2 linked regions of the Acuticoccus sediminis genome follow. The protein of the gene in region 2 interacts with the protein of the main gene of each other region in a pairwise test. Links are inferred from orthologs where the notes say so. Each region holds a gene or a part of one and is shown on either strand. Other genes may lie near its edges.

What was found. Proteins that work in one complex are often made in the same cells at the same time.
Region 1: the proteins of sfsA (region 2) and DLJ53_RS16150 interact in binary tests that used the Escherichia coli proteins (3 or more experiments, as listed by UniProt). The link is inferred for Acuticoccus sediminis from one-to-one orthologs.

The regions. Positions count from the first base shown.
Region 1 is NZ_QHHQ01000003.1:398,208-403,480, forward strand. Bases 1,433-4,234 are described here. They hold DLJ53_RS16150 (glutamate-5-semialdehyde dehydrogenase), read right to left. Parts: upstream 3,567-4,234; coding sequence 2,298-3,566; downstream 1,433-2,297. Other genes in these bases: DLJ53_RS16140 (PA0069 family radical SAM protein), read left to right, coding at 1,433-1,616; DLJ53_RS16145 (nicotinate-nucleotide adenylyltransferase), read right to left, coding at 1,657-2,268; proB (glutamate 5-kinase), read right to left, coding at 3,572-4,234. Also shown: moaB (molybdenum cofactor biosynthesis protein B), read left to right, coding at 1-424; more of DLJ53_RS16140, read left to right, coding at 507-1,432; more of proB, read right to left, coding at 4,235-4,732; GTPase ObgE, read right to left, coding at 4,720-5,273. UniProt on the Escherichia coli protein: Catalyzes the NADPH-dependent reduction of L-glutamate 5-phosphate into L-glutamate 5-semialdehyde and phosphate. The product spontaneously undergoes cyclization to form 1-pyrroline-5-carboxylate.
Region 2 is NZ_QHHQ01000004.1:181,910-187,279, reverse strand. Bases 1,610-4,508 are described here. They hold sfsA (DNA/RNA nuclease SfsA), read right to left. Parts: upstream 3,485-4,508; coding sequence 2,735-3,484; downstream 1,610-2,734. Other genes in these bases: DLJ53_RS19010 (SPFH domain-containing protein), read right to left, coding at 4,098-4,508; DLJ53_RS19015 (NfeD family protein), read right to left, coding at 3,599-4,093; map (type I methionyl aminopeptidase), read right to left, coding at 1,859-2,674; radC (RadC family protein), read right to left, coding at 1,610-1,793. Outside these bases: speE (polyamine aminopropyltransferase), read left to right, coding at 1-756; more of radC, read right to left, coding at 774-1,609; more of DLJ53_RS19010, read right to left, coding at 4,509-5,294. UniProt on the Escherichia coli protein: Binds to DNA non-specifically. Could be a regulatory factor involved in maltose metabolism.

The DNA.
Region 1 (5,273 bases), on a different replicon or contig from region 2:
GAGCCGCATCGGCGAGGCCGGCCACCGCCTCGTCACCCGGACCATCGTCAAGGACGACCGCTCGGCCATTCGCGCAGCCGTCGAGGCTGCCGTTGCGAACTCCGAGGTCGACGCCGTCATCACCTCGGGTGGCACCGGGTTCACGGGACGGGACGTGACACCGGAGGCCATCGAGCCTCTGTTCGACAAGAGGATGGACGGCTTCTCCGCCGTATTCCACCGCCTCTCGTATGACGTCATCGGCACGTCGACCGTCCAGTCCCGTTGCACTGCGGGCCTGATCGGGACGACATTCGTCTTCGTTCTCCCAGGGTCGCCGGGTGCCTGCCGGGACGCGTGGGACAAGATCCTCAAAGACCAGTTCGACATCCGCTTCCGCCCCTGCAATTTCGTCGAGATCATGCCGCGGCTGTCGGAACGCTAGTCGAACAACAAGACCGTATCAAGAACAAATTGCGATTGATGAGGTTCCGGGAACGCGCTACCTTCTGTTCCGCAGAAGGGCGATGTTCATGTCTGAGACGCTTTATGTTCCACGAAAGCAGGCCGACGGGCAACGCATGCCCAAGCGAAGCCGTGGAACGGCGATCAATCCGCATCCCCGCTTCGAGGCCGAGGTTCGCGAAGCCGTCGACGACGGGTGGGAACAGGGCGAGGCCGCACGTCCCCGCACGACGGTAACCGACGAAACCGCGAAGACGATCATCACGCGGAACGCCTCGCCCGACATCGGGTTCGACCGATCGATCAATGCCTACCGCGGGTGCGAGCACGGCTGTGTCTACTGTTTCGCGCGCCCGACCCACGCCTACCTGGGCCTCTCCCCCGGGCTGGATTTCGAGACACGGCTGTACGCGAAGCCCGGCGCGGCCGCCTTGCTTCGCAAGGAGCTGTCGTCACCCTCCTATCGCTGCCGGTCGATCGCGATCGGCACGAACACCGACCCCTATCAGCCGATCGAGCGGACGCGCCGGATCACCCGTGAAATCCTGGAGGTTCTGTCGGAGACGCGGCACCCGGTCGGGATCGTGACGAAGTCCGACCTCGTCGTACGGGATATCGACATTCTGTCCGAGATGGCCGCGCACAACCTCACGAAGGTCGGCCTGTCGGTGACGACGCTCAATCCGGAGCTCGCGCGGACGATGGAGCCACGCGCGGCCCATCCGCAAAAGAGGCTCGCCGCAATCGAGGCCCTCGCTAAGGCGGGGGTGCCGGTCGCCGCGCTCGTCGCGCCGATCGTCCCGTCGATCAACGATCACGAAATCGAGGCGATCATAGAGGAGGTTGCGAAACGCGGGGCGACGCACGTGAACTTCGTGCTCCTGCGTCTCCCCAACGAGGTGAAGGAGGTCGTCCGTGACTGGCTCGCCCGCTATTTCCCGGATCGGGCCAGGCGGGTGATGTCCATCATGCAGGCCATGCGTGGCGGAAAGGACTACGACGCGACCTGGGGGCTGCGCCAGCGCGGCGAGGGTCCGTTCGCGAAGGCGATCGCCGAGCGGTTCGCGCTGGCGGCGAAGCGGCACGGCATGGCCATCGGGACGATCCGGCTTCGGACAGATCTTTTCCGATCACCCGGCGCGCACTCGCCGCAACTCGACCTGTTCGGATAGTCCCGTGAGGCCGCGGAGCAGCGCACGGCTCGACAGCTGGTCAGCGACCGAGGGCCCTCAGCGCAGTGGAGGATGCGGAATTGAGCGGGGCATGCAGGAACACCCACGCCGGGGGCGTCGCGCGGGCGAGCGCGCCGGCCTGGGATTCGGGGCGCCGGGCCGACGCGAACGCTCTCGCCGCGGTGGACGATATTGCGGCCAGGGAGGCGCCCGGCCGGTCGACGACGGCCACCGGGACGGAACGCATGATGAGCTTCCATTCCTGCCAGCGGTGAAGCGTGGCGAGGTTGTCCGCCCCCATGAGCCAGATGAAGCGAACGGCCGGAAAGCGCCGTTTCAGATAAAGGATCGCGTCGGCGGAGTAGCGGATCCCGGCGGCCGCCTCGAACGCCGTGACCGTCATGCGGGGGTGATCGGCGATCGCCTCGGTCAGCCGGATGCGCTCCGCGAGCGGCAGCAGCTCCTTGGTGGACTTCAGCGGGTTGCCGGGCGTCACCATCCACCAGACCCGATCGACGCCGAGGCGGCGCAGCGCGGCGTCGGCCACGGCGCGGTGCCCCCCGTGCGGAGGATTGAATGACCCACCGAAGAGCGCGATGCGCTGGGCGAAGCCCACCCTCGGAGGGCGCAGGTAGAATGGCGCGACGGACATGTCCGCCGGCCTTATCGACGGAGGGCAATTCACGGGCGGGTCTGGCCGGCTCCGCGGACCTGGTACTTGAACGTCGTCAGCTGCTCCACCCCCACAGGGCCGCGCGCGTGCATCCGCCCTGTGGCGATGCCGATCTCGGCGCCCATGCCGAATTCGCCTCCATCGGCGAACTGGGTCGAGGCATTGACCATGACGATCGCCGAGTCGACCTCGGCGAGGAAGCGCTCGGCCACGGAGGCGTCCTCGGTGACGATCGCATCTGTGTGGTGGGAGGAGTAGCGCGCGATGTGAGCGAGCGCGCCCTCCAGCCCGTCGACGACGGCGATGGAGATCACCGGAGCGAGATATTCGGTGGCGAAGTCCTCCTCCGTGGCGGCCGCCATCGGTGCGATCGCCTGCGCGCGGGCGTCGCCGCGAAGCTCGCAGCCGGCGTCGTCGAGGGCCGCGGCAAGGACCGGGAGGTGTGTCGCCGCACAGGCAGAGTCGACCAGCAGCGTTTCCGCCGCGCCGCAGATGCCGGTTCGACGCATCTTCGCGTTGACGACGATGTCCCTCGCCATCTGAAGGTTCGCCGCGGCGTGGATGAAGACGTGGCAGAGCCCCTCAAGGTGGGCGAAAACCGGCACGCGCGCCTCGGACTGGACGCGCTCCACGAGGGAACGCCCACCGCGCGGGACGATCACGTCGATGCCGCCGTGCGCGCCTGCCAGCATTGCCCCGACGGCGGAGCGATCCTTCGTCGGGATCAGTTGAACCGCATCCTGCGGCAGACCCGCGGCTGCCAGTCCACGGCGCAGGCAGTCGGCGACCGCGGTCGCCGAGCGGAGCGTCTCGGAACCGGACCGCAGGATCACGGCGTTGCCTGCCATCACGCACAGGGACGCGGCGTCCGCGGTGACGTTCGGGCGGCTCTCGTAGATGACGCCGACGACGCCGAGCGGGGTCGCGACGCGGTCGATCCGGAGGCCGTTGGGCCGCTCCCACGACGCGAGCACCCGGCCGACAGGGTCCGGCAGGTCCGCGACCGCCTCGATGGCGGCGGCCATGGCCTCGATCCTGTCGGCGCTCAGCATGGCGCGGTCGCGGAACGCGCTCGCCGCGTCCATGTCGATAAGGTCCGCGGCGTTCGCCTGAAGGATCGCCTCCACCGAGCGTCGCACCTCCGTCGCCATCGCCGCCAGCGCGGCGCGCTTGGACCCGGACGGCGTCACGGCGAGCGTGGACTGCGCCGCCCTTGCCTTTCGTCCCATCTCGGCGACGAGAGCGTCGGTGTCGAGCGTGTCGCGCGTAAGAGGAATGACGGTCACAATGCCTCCGGTGGCGCCGCGTCCAGCGCCATGTCGTCCCGATGAACCATGGTTCGGCGCATGCGTGGACCCACGCGCTCGGCGATAGTTCGCGTTTTCTGCCCTGCGATCAAGCGCGCATCCTGGGCGTCGTACGCCACCAGGCCGCGGCCGAACTCGCGGCCGCTGGCGTCGAGGAGCCGCACCGCGTCCCCCCGCGCGAAGTCCCCTTCGACGGCGATTACGCCGGCTGGAAGGAGACTGCGCCCGGCCCGCACCGCGGCGACCGCGCCCTCGTCGAGTTGCAGGGACCCGGTCGTCTGGAGCGACCCGGCGATCCAGACCTTGCGGGCCGTCCTGGGGTCGGATCGCGGCCGGAACCATGTCGCGCGGCCGCCGTCGTCGACGCTCGCGAGGGGGTGGTTCACCCGGCCGGAGGCGATGACCATCGTCACGCCGGCCTCGGTCGCGATCCGCGCGGCGTCGATCTTGGTCTTCATGCCGCCGCGCGACAGCGCCGAGCCGGCATCGCCCGCCATCGCCCAGATCTCGTCCGTGAGGTGCGGCACCTCGGGGATGAAGCTCGCCGCCGGGTCCGTCGCGGGCGGCGCGGTGTAGAGACCGTCCACGTCGGACAGGAGGACGAGACAGTCGGCGGAGATCATCGTCGCGACGCGCGCCGCGAGGCGGTCGTTGTCGCCATAGCGGATCTCGCTGGTCGCGATGGTGTCGTTCTCGTTGATCACCGGCACGACGCGGGCGCGGATGAGCTCGGCAATCGTCGAGCGGGCGTTGAGGTAGGAGCGCCGCTCCTCTGTGTCGCGCAGGGTCAGAAGGACCTGGGCCGCGCGCATGCCCTCTGCGGCCAGCGCCGCCGACCATTCCGCCGCCAGTGCGATCTGTCCGACGGCGGCGGCGGCCTGGTTTTCCTCGAGGCGGAGCGGGCGAAGGCCATAGCCGATCGGTCCGCGGCCCAGCGCGATCGCGCCGGAGGAGACGACGACGACCTCGGAATGGGCGTGCAGCTTGGCAAGGTCCGCAGCGAGCGTCGCCAGCCAATCGCGGCGCACGCCGTTCTCGCCGACGATGAGCGCCGAGCCCAGCTTGACGACGATGCGTCGTGCCGACGACAGGCGGCCCCGGTTGACCGCCTCGGCGGGAGCGCTCAGGGCTGCCATGTCGGCTCCTCGGGCGTGTCGTCCGTCCGCTCGTTGCGGATGACGCGGGCGAGAGCGCGCAGGACGTCGGTCACCCCCTGCCCCGTCGCGGCGGAGATCAGCATCACCTCGTGGCCGCACGCCTCGGCGAGCGCGGCGCGCTTGTCCTCGGCGTCCAACGTCGCATCCGCCTTGGAAAGAGCGACCACGCGCGGCTTGTCGACGAGGTCGGCCCCGTAGAGCTCCAGCTCGCGGTCGACGGTCTGGAAGTCGCCGACGACGTCGTCCGACGTGCCGTCGACGAGGTGCAGGAGGACCGCGCAGCGCTCGATGTGGCCGAGGAAGCGGTCGCCGATGCCGATCCCCTCGCTCGCCCCCTCGATGAGGCCCGGGATGTCGGCGATCACGATGCGGCGCGTGTCGACGGTCGCGATGCCGAGGTGGGGATGCAGCGTCGTGAACGGATAGTCCGCGACTTTGGGCTTCGCGGCCGAAACGGCCGAAAGGAAGGTCGACTTGCCGGCGTTGGGAAGGCCGACCAGACCGGCGTCGGCGATCAGCT
Region 2 (5,370 bases):
AGCTTCGGCCGCGTCCTCACCCTCGACGGCGCCATCCAGGTCACCACCGGGGACGAGTTCGTCTATCACGAGATGATGTCGCACGTGGCGCTCTTCGCCCACGGCGCGGTGCGCGACGTCCTCGTCCTCGGCGGGGGCGACGGCGGCGTGGCGCGGGAGGTACTGCGTCACCCGGTGTCGCGCGTCACGCTGGTGGAGATCGACCGCGCCGTCGTCGACCTCATGGTGAGCGAGATGCCGTCCATCTCGAGAGGGGCCTTCGACGACCCGCGCCTCGACCTCGTGATCGACGATGGGGCCCGCTTCGTGCGCGAGGCGGAGGCGGAATTCGACGCGATCATCGTCGACTCGCCTGATCCGATGGGGGCCGGCGCGGCGCTCTTCACGTCCGCCTTCTATGCCGACTGCCGGCGGCTGCTGCGGCCGGGGGGCGTCATGGTCTGCCAGTCCGGGATGCCGTTCCTGACCGGCGGCTGGTTCGGCGGCCATGCCGAGACGCTGCGCGGGGTCTTCGAGGACGTCGCGTTCTTCCTGTCGACGGTGCCGAGTTACACCGGCGGGCCGATGGCGCACGCTTTCCTGTCGACGGACCCGTCGTTGAAGTCCGTCTCCGAGGCGACCCTCGAGAAGCGGGCGGAGGGGCTGGGCCTTGCCACGCGCTACTGGACGCCGGCGGTGCACCGTGCGGCCTTCGCGCTCCCGCCCTACATCGCCGACCTGGTGGCCCCGCCCGCTCCGCTGACGCCGGAGGGGTAGGGACCGTCGCCGGACGCCTACACGTACCCCTCGCTGCGCAGCGAGATGTACGTGTTGGCGCCGATGATGATGTGGTCGTGCACCGCAAGCCCCAGCGGCCGCGCCCCGTCGATGATCTTCGCGGTGACGGCAATGTCCGCCCGCGATGGGGCCGGGTCACCGGACGGATGGTTGTGGATCAGGACGATCGCGCTCGCGCCGAGCTCCAGCGCCCGCTTCAGCACCTCGCGCGGGTAGACCGGCGTGTGGTCGACGGTCCCCGCACCGGCACATTCCGACACCAGCATCTTGTTCTTCTTGTCGAGGTAGAGGACGTGGAACTCCTCCCGCTCCAGCCCGCGCAGTCTGGCACGGTAGAAGTCGACCACGGCGTCGGTCGAGCTGAGGACGACGCGGTCGGCGAGGGCGTCGTGGGTCAGCCGCTCGGCCGCCGCGCGGATCAGCCGGAAGTCGCCGACGACACGCTCGCCGACGCCGCTCACGTCCATCAGCCGCGCGGCGGGGGCGGCGAGAACCGCGGCGAAGGAGCCGAACTCGGCGATCAGCGCCTTGGCGATCGGCTTCGTGTCGCGGCGTGGGATGGAGCGGAAGAGGAGAAGCTCGAGGAGTTCGTATTCCGGTAGCGTCTCGCCGCGGTCGAAGCGCGCCCGCAGCCGGTCGCGATGCCCGCTCGACAGGTCGACGCTGATGCGGCGCTGCCCCTCGTCGCCACTGGCTCTCGCCGGCGCGTCCGGCCCTTCTCCGAAAAGCTCCGCCTGGTTGGCCTCCGGATGCCGAGCGGGATCGTCCCCGGCGGGATGGCGGAGCCGGGCAGGGCGCTCCGCCGAAGCGGCCGGATCGTCCCGGGCAGTCTCGGATGAACGGCGCGCCTCGTCCGGCGATGACCTGGTCTCCGGCGGCGTGGCGGTTGTGGGGGAGGTTCGCTTACGCGCCGGTTGCCCGCTGCCCGACTGGGCGGCGTGGGCCGAGATCGCGGCGCGAAGCAGGGTCAGTGCAGCGCTCGAAACCCGCTCTGTGCCGCGGTCCTGCTCGGCCATGGATCCACCCCCGTTCTCGAGGGAAGATTACTTTAGATTGCACCGAAGATGCAATCTCTGATTGGTTAGTCGGTGACGACCATGTGCGGGGAGAACGTGAAGATCTCGCACCCGTCCTCGGTGATGCCGACGGTGTGCTCGTACTGCGCCGACAGCGAGCGGTCGCGCGTCACCGCCGTCCACCCGTCCGACAGGACCTTCACGTGCGGTCGGCCGAGGTTCACCATCGGCTCGATGGTGAAGATCATCCCCGGCTGCAGCCGCACACCGTCACCGGGACGGCCGTAGTGCAGGATGTTCGGCATGTCGTGGAACAGCCGGCCAACGCCGTGGCCGCAGAACTCACGCACCACGGAGCAGCGCTCGCCCTCGACGTAGGTCTGGATCGCGTAGCCGATGTCGCCGGTGGTGTTGCCCGGGACGGCGGCCTTCACGCCGAGGTCGAGCGCCTTGAGCGTCACGTCCAGCAGACGGTCGGCCGCGCGGCGGATCTGCCCGACGCGGTACATACGGGACGAATCGCCGTGCCAGCCGTCTAGGATGAAGGTCACGTCCACGTTGAGGACGTCGCCTTCCTTCAGCGGCTTGGGGGACGGGATGCCGTGGCAGACCACGTGGTTGATGGAGGTGCACGTCGCGTGGCGGTAGCCACGGTAGTACAGCGTCGCCGGAATGACGTCGTGCTTCTCGGCGAAGGCCATGACGAACTCGTCGATGGCCTCCGTCGTGGTGCCGGGGACGATGAAGTCCTCCAGCTCGTCGAGGCATTTCGCGGTCAGCGACCCGGCGGCGTGCATCGCGGCGAAGGCGTCCTTGCCGTAGATCCGCACCTGGCCCGTGTTGCGAGCAGGCGCGACGTCCGCATCAATAAACTCCACCATGTCCGCCGTGCCTCCTTCCGCTGGACTTATCTCGGCGTTTTGGCGGCGAAACGCAAGGTGTCAGGCGGCCACGCGGGCAGCTTGGCTCAATTGCACGTCGGTCATGCCGTCCAGAATCGGGATCAGGCCGTCCGCGTGGATGCCTTCCGGCGATATGCTGCACCTCAGCGCAGCGAAACGGACCCCGGCGGCGAGCGCCCTGTCGAAGCCTTCGCCGTATGCCGTATCGATATGCCGGGCGAGACGGAAGACGTCGCAGTCGCCGCGCTGGATGAGGAAGACCGTCAGCGCGTCGTCGCCCGCCGCCACGACGTCCGCCAGCGCGCCGAGGTGCTTGGCGCCGCGCGCGGTGACGCAGTCGGGGAACGAGGCCTCGCCGGGCCGCTCCAGCATGTGGACGTTCTTGATCTCGATGAAGGTGCGCCGCCCGTCCTCGCCGGTCACGAGGATGTCGATCCGCTCCGCCTTGCCGTACTTCACCTCCGGCCGGATCTCGCCGGCCGCGGGGAAGGGGGCGACGCGGGCGCGCGCCAGCGCGAGGGCGACGCGGTTGGGGTTCTGCGTGTTGGCGCCGACCCAGACGCCGTCCGCCTCGACCGCCTCCAGCGTGTGCCGGTAGCGCCGCTTCGGGTTGTCCGACACCGACAGCAGGACGCGCGCGCCCGGGTTCGTGAGGCCCGTCATCGCCCCGGTGTTGGGGCAGTGGGCGGTGATCATGGTGCCGTCGGGGAGGGCGACGTCGAGCATGAAGCGCTTGCGGCGCTCGACCCACGTGCCTTCGACGAGAGGACCGAAAGGATAAGCCAGCATGGCCCAAGTCTGCCGCCCGCTCCCCCCGCCCGGAAGGGGCCGGCGGAGGGGTGTCCCGGTTATGCACGGGTAAGGCGCGCCGGCGGGGGCCGTGCCGAACACCGGTGAGCCCCGTCAGGCCGTCCGCGCCTCGCCCAGCACGGCGTGGACCGGCTCGACCCGCAGGGTCGCCCCGTCGACGCCGACGACGCGCACGCGCTCGCCCGCCGGCAGATCCGGCCCGGTCACGCGCCAGAGGCTGTCGCCCCAATGGGCGCGGCCGTGCCCGGCGACGATGGGCTCGGCGAGCACGAGCTCGCGCCCGACATAGGCCGTCAGGTCGCGGTTGACGCGGTCGGCACCGTCGTCGAAGCGCCGCGCGGCGAGGAAGCGGGCGCCAATCACGCTGACCGCCGCGAAGCCGATGAAGGCCACCATCTGCCCCTCCCAGCCGAGGCCGCTGCCGAACGCCGGCGGCCAGGCGAGCGCCGCAAGTCCCGTCGCCGAGGCGGCCGCGCCGAACCAGATCAGGTTGATCCCCGGCAGCACCACCTCGGCAATGAGGAACAGCGCCCCAACGATGAACCACGCGTAGGGGCCGAGGTCGCGCAGGACGGCGAGGAGGAGCATCACCTCAGCGCCCTCCCAGGTCGTGCCGCGCGAGCCGCTCGGCGAGCGCCTCCGTCGCCTCGCTGATGCGCCGGAACCGGTCCGTACGCACGCCCTCCTGCGGGGCTGCTGTCGCGGCGGCGTCTGCCTCGCGGGCCGGGCCGGCGGGCGGGACGGCGCTCTGCGGCGCGGCCGCGGTCTCCGCCGCGCGGGTGACGCCGGAGAGGCGCGCGTTGATGTCGCTCCAGGGGTCGGTGGCCGGGGGCGGCGGCGTGGGGGGACTGGCGCCTGCGGGGTGCGGGCCGAACGCCTCGCGGGCGATCTCGGCGATGCCGGCGAGGGAGCCGAGCGTCGCCACGGCATCGACCGGCAGGATCAGCGTGCGCTGGTTGGGCGCCGCCGCGAGGTCGCGCAGCGCGCCGACATACTTGTCCGCCACGAAGTAGTTGATCGCCTGCACCGAGCCCTTGGCGATCGCCTCGGACACGGACGTGGTGGCGTTCGCCTCCGCCTGGGCGGCGCGCTCGCGCGCCTCGGCGTCGCGCAGCGCGGCCTCCCGCCGGCCCTCGGCCGCGAGGATCAGCGACTGCTTCTCGCCCTCGGCGCGGGCGATGGCGGCGAGGCGGGCGCCGTCCGCCTCCAGCACGAGGGCGCGCTTCTCGCGCTCGGCCTTCATCTGCCGCGCCATCGCGGCGGTGAGGTCGGGCGGCGGGTTGATGTCCTTGATCTCGATGCGGGTGATCCTGACGCCCCACGGGTCCACCGCCGAGTCCACCACGCGCAGGACCCGCGAGTTGATCTCGTCGCGGTTCGACAGCAGCTCGTCGAGGTCCATCGACCCCATGACGGAGCGGATGTTGGTCATCGTGAGGTTCAGGATCGCGACCTCGAGGTCGGTCACCTCGTAGGCGGCCTTCGCCGCGTCCAGCACCTGGAAGAAGGTCACGCCATTGGCCGTCACCGTGGCGTTGTCCTTGGTGATGACCTCCTGGCTCGGCACGTCGAGCACCTGCTCGCGCATGTTGATCTTGTCGCCGATGCGCTCCACGAACGGGGTCAGGATGCTGAGCCCCGGGCGAAGGGTGCGGGTGTAGCGGCCGAACCGCTCCACCGTGTAGTGCATGCCCTGCGGCACGGTCTTCACCGCGGCGACGATGACCACGAACACCAGGATCGCCGCGGCGATCAAGTAGAGATTGATCCCTAGATTCAAGTCGAACATGGGACGTCCTTCGATGAAGCCACTCCAAAGATGGGCACATTGCGCGAGACGCACAACGCGCAGGTCCGTGAACATC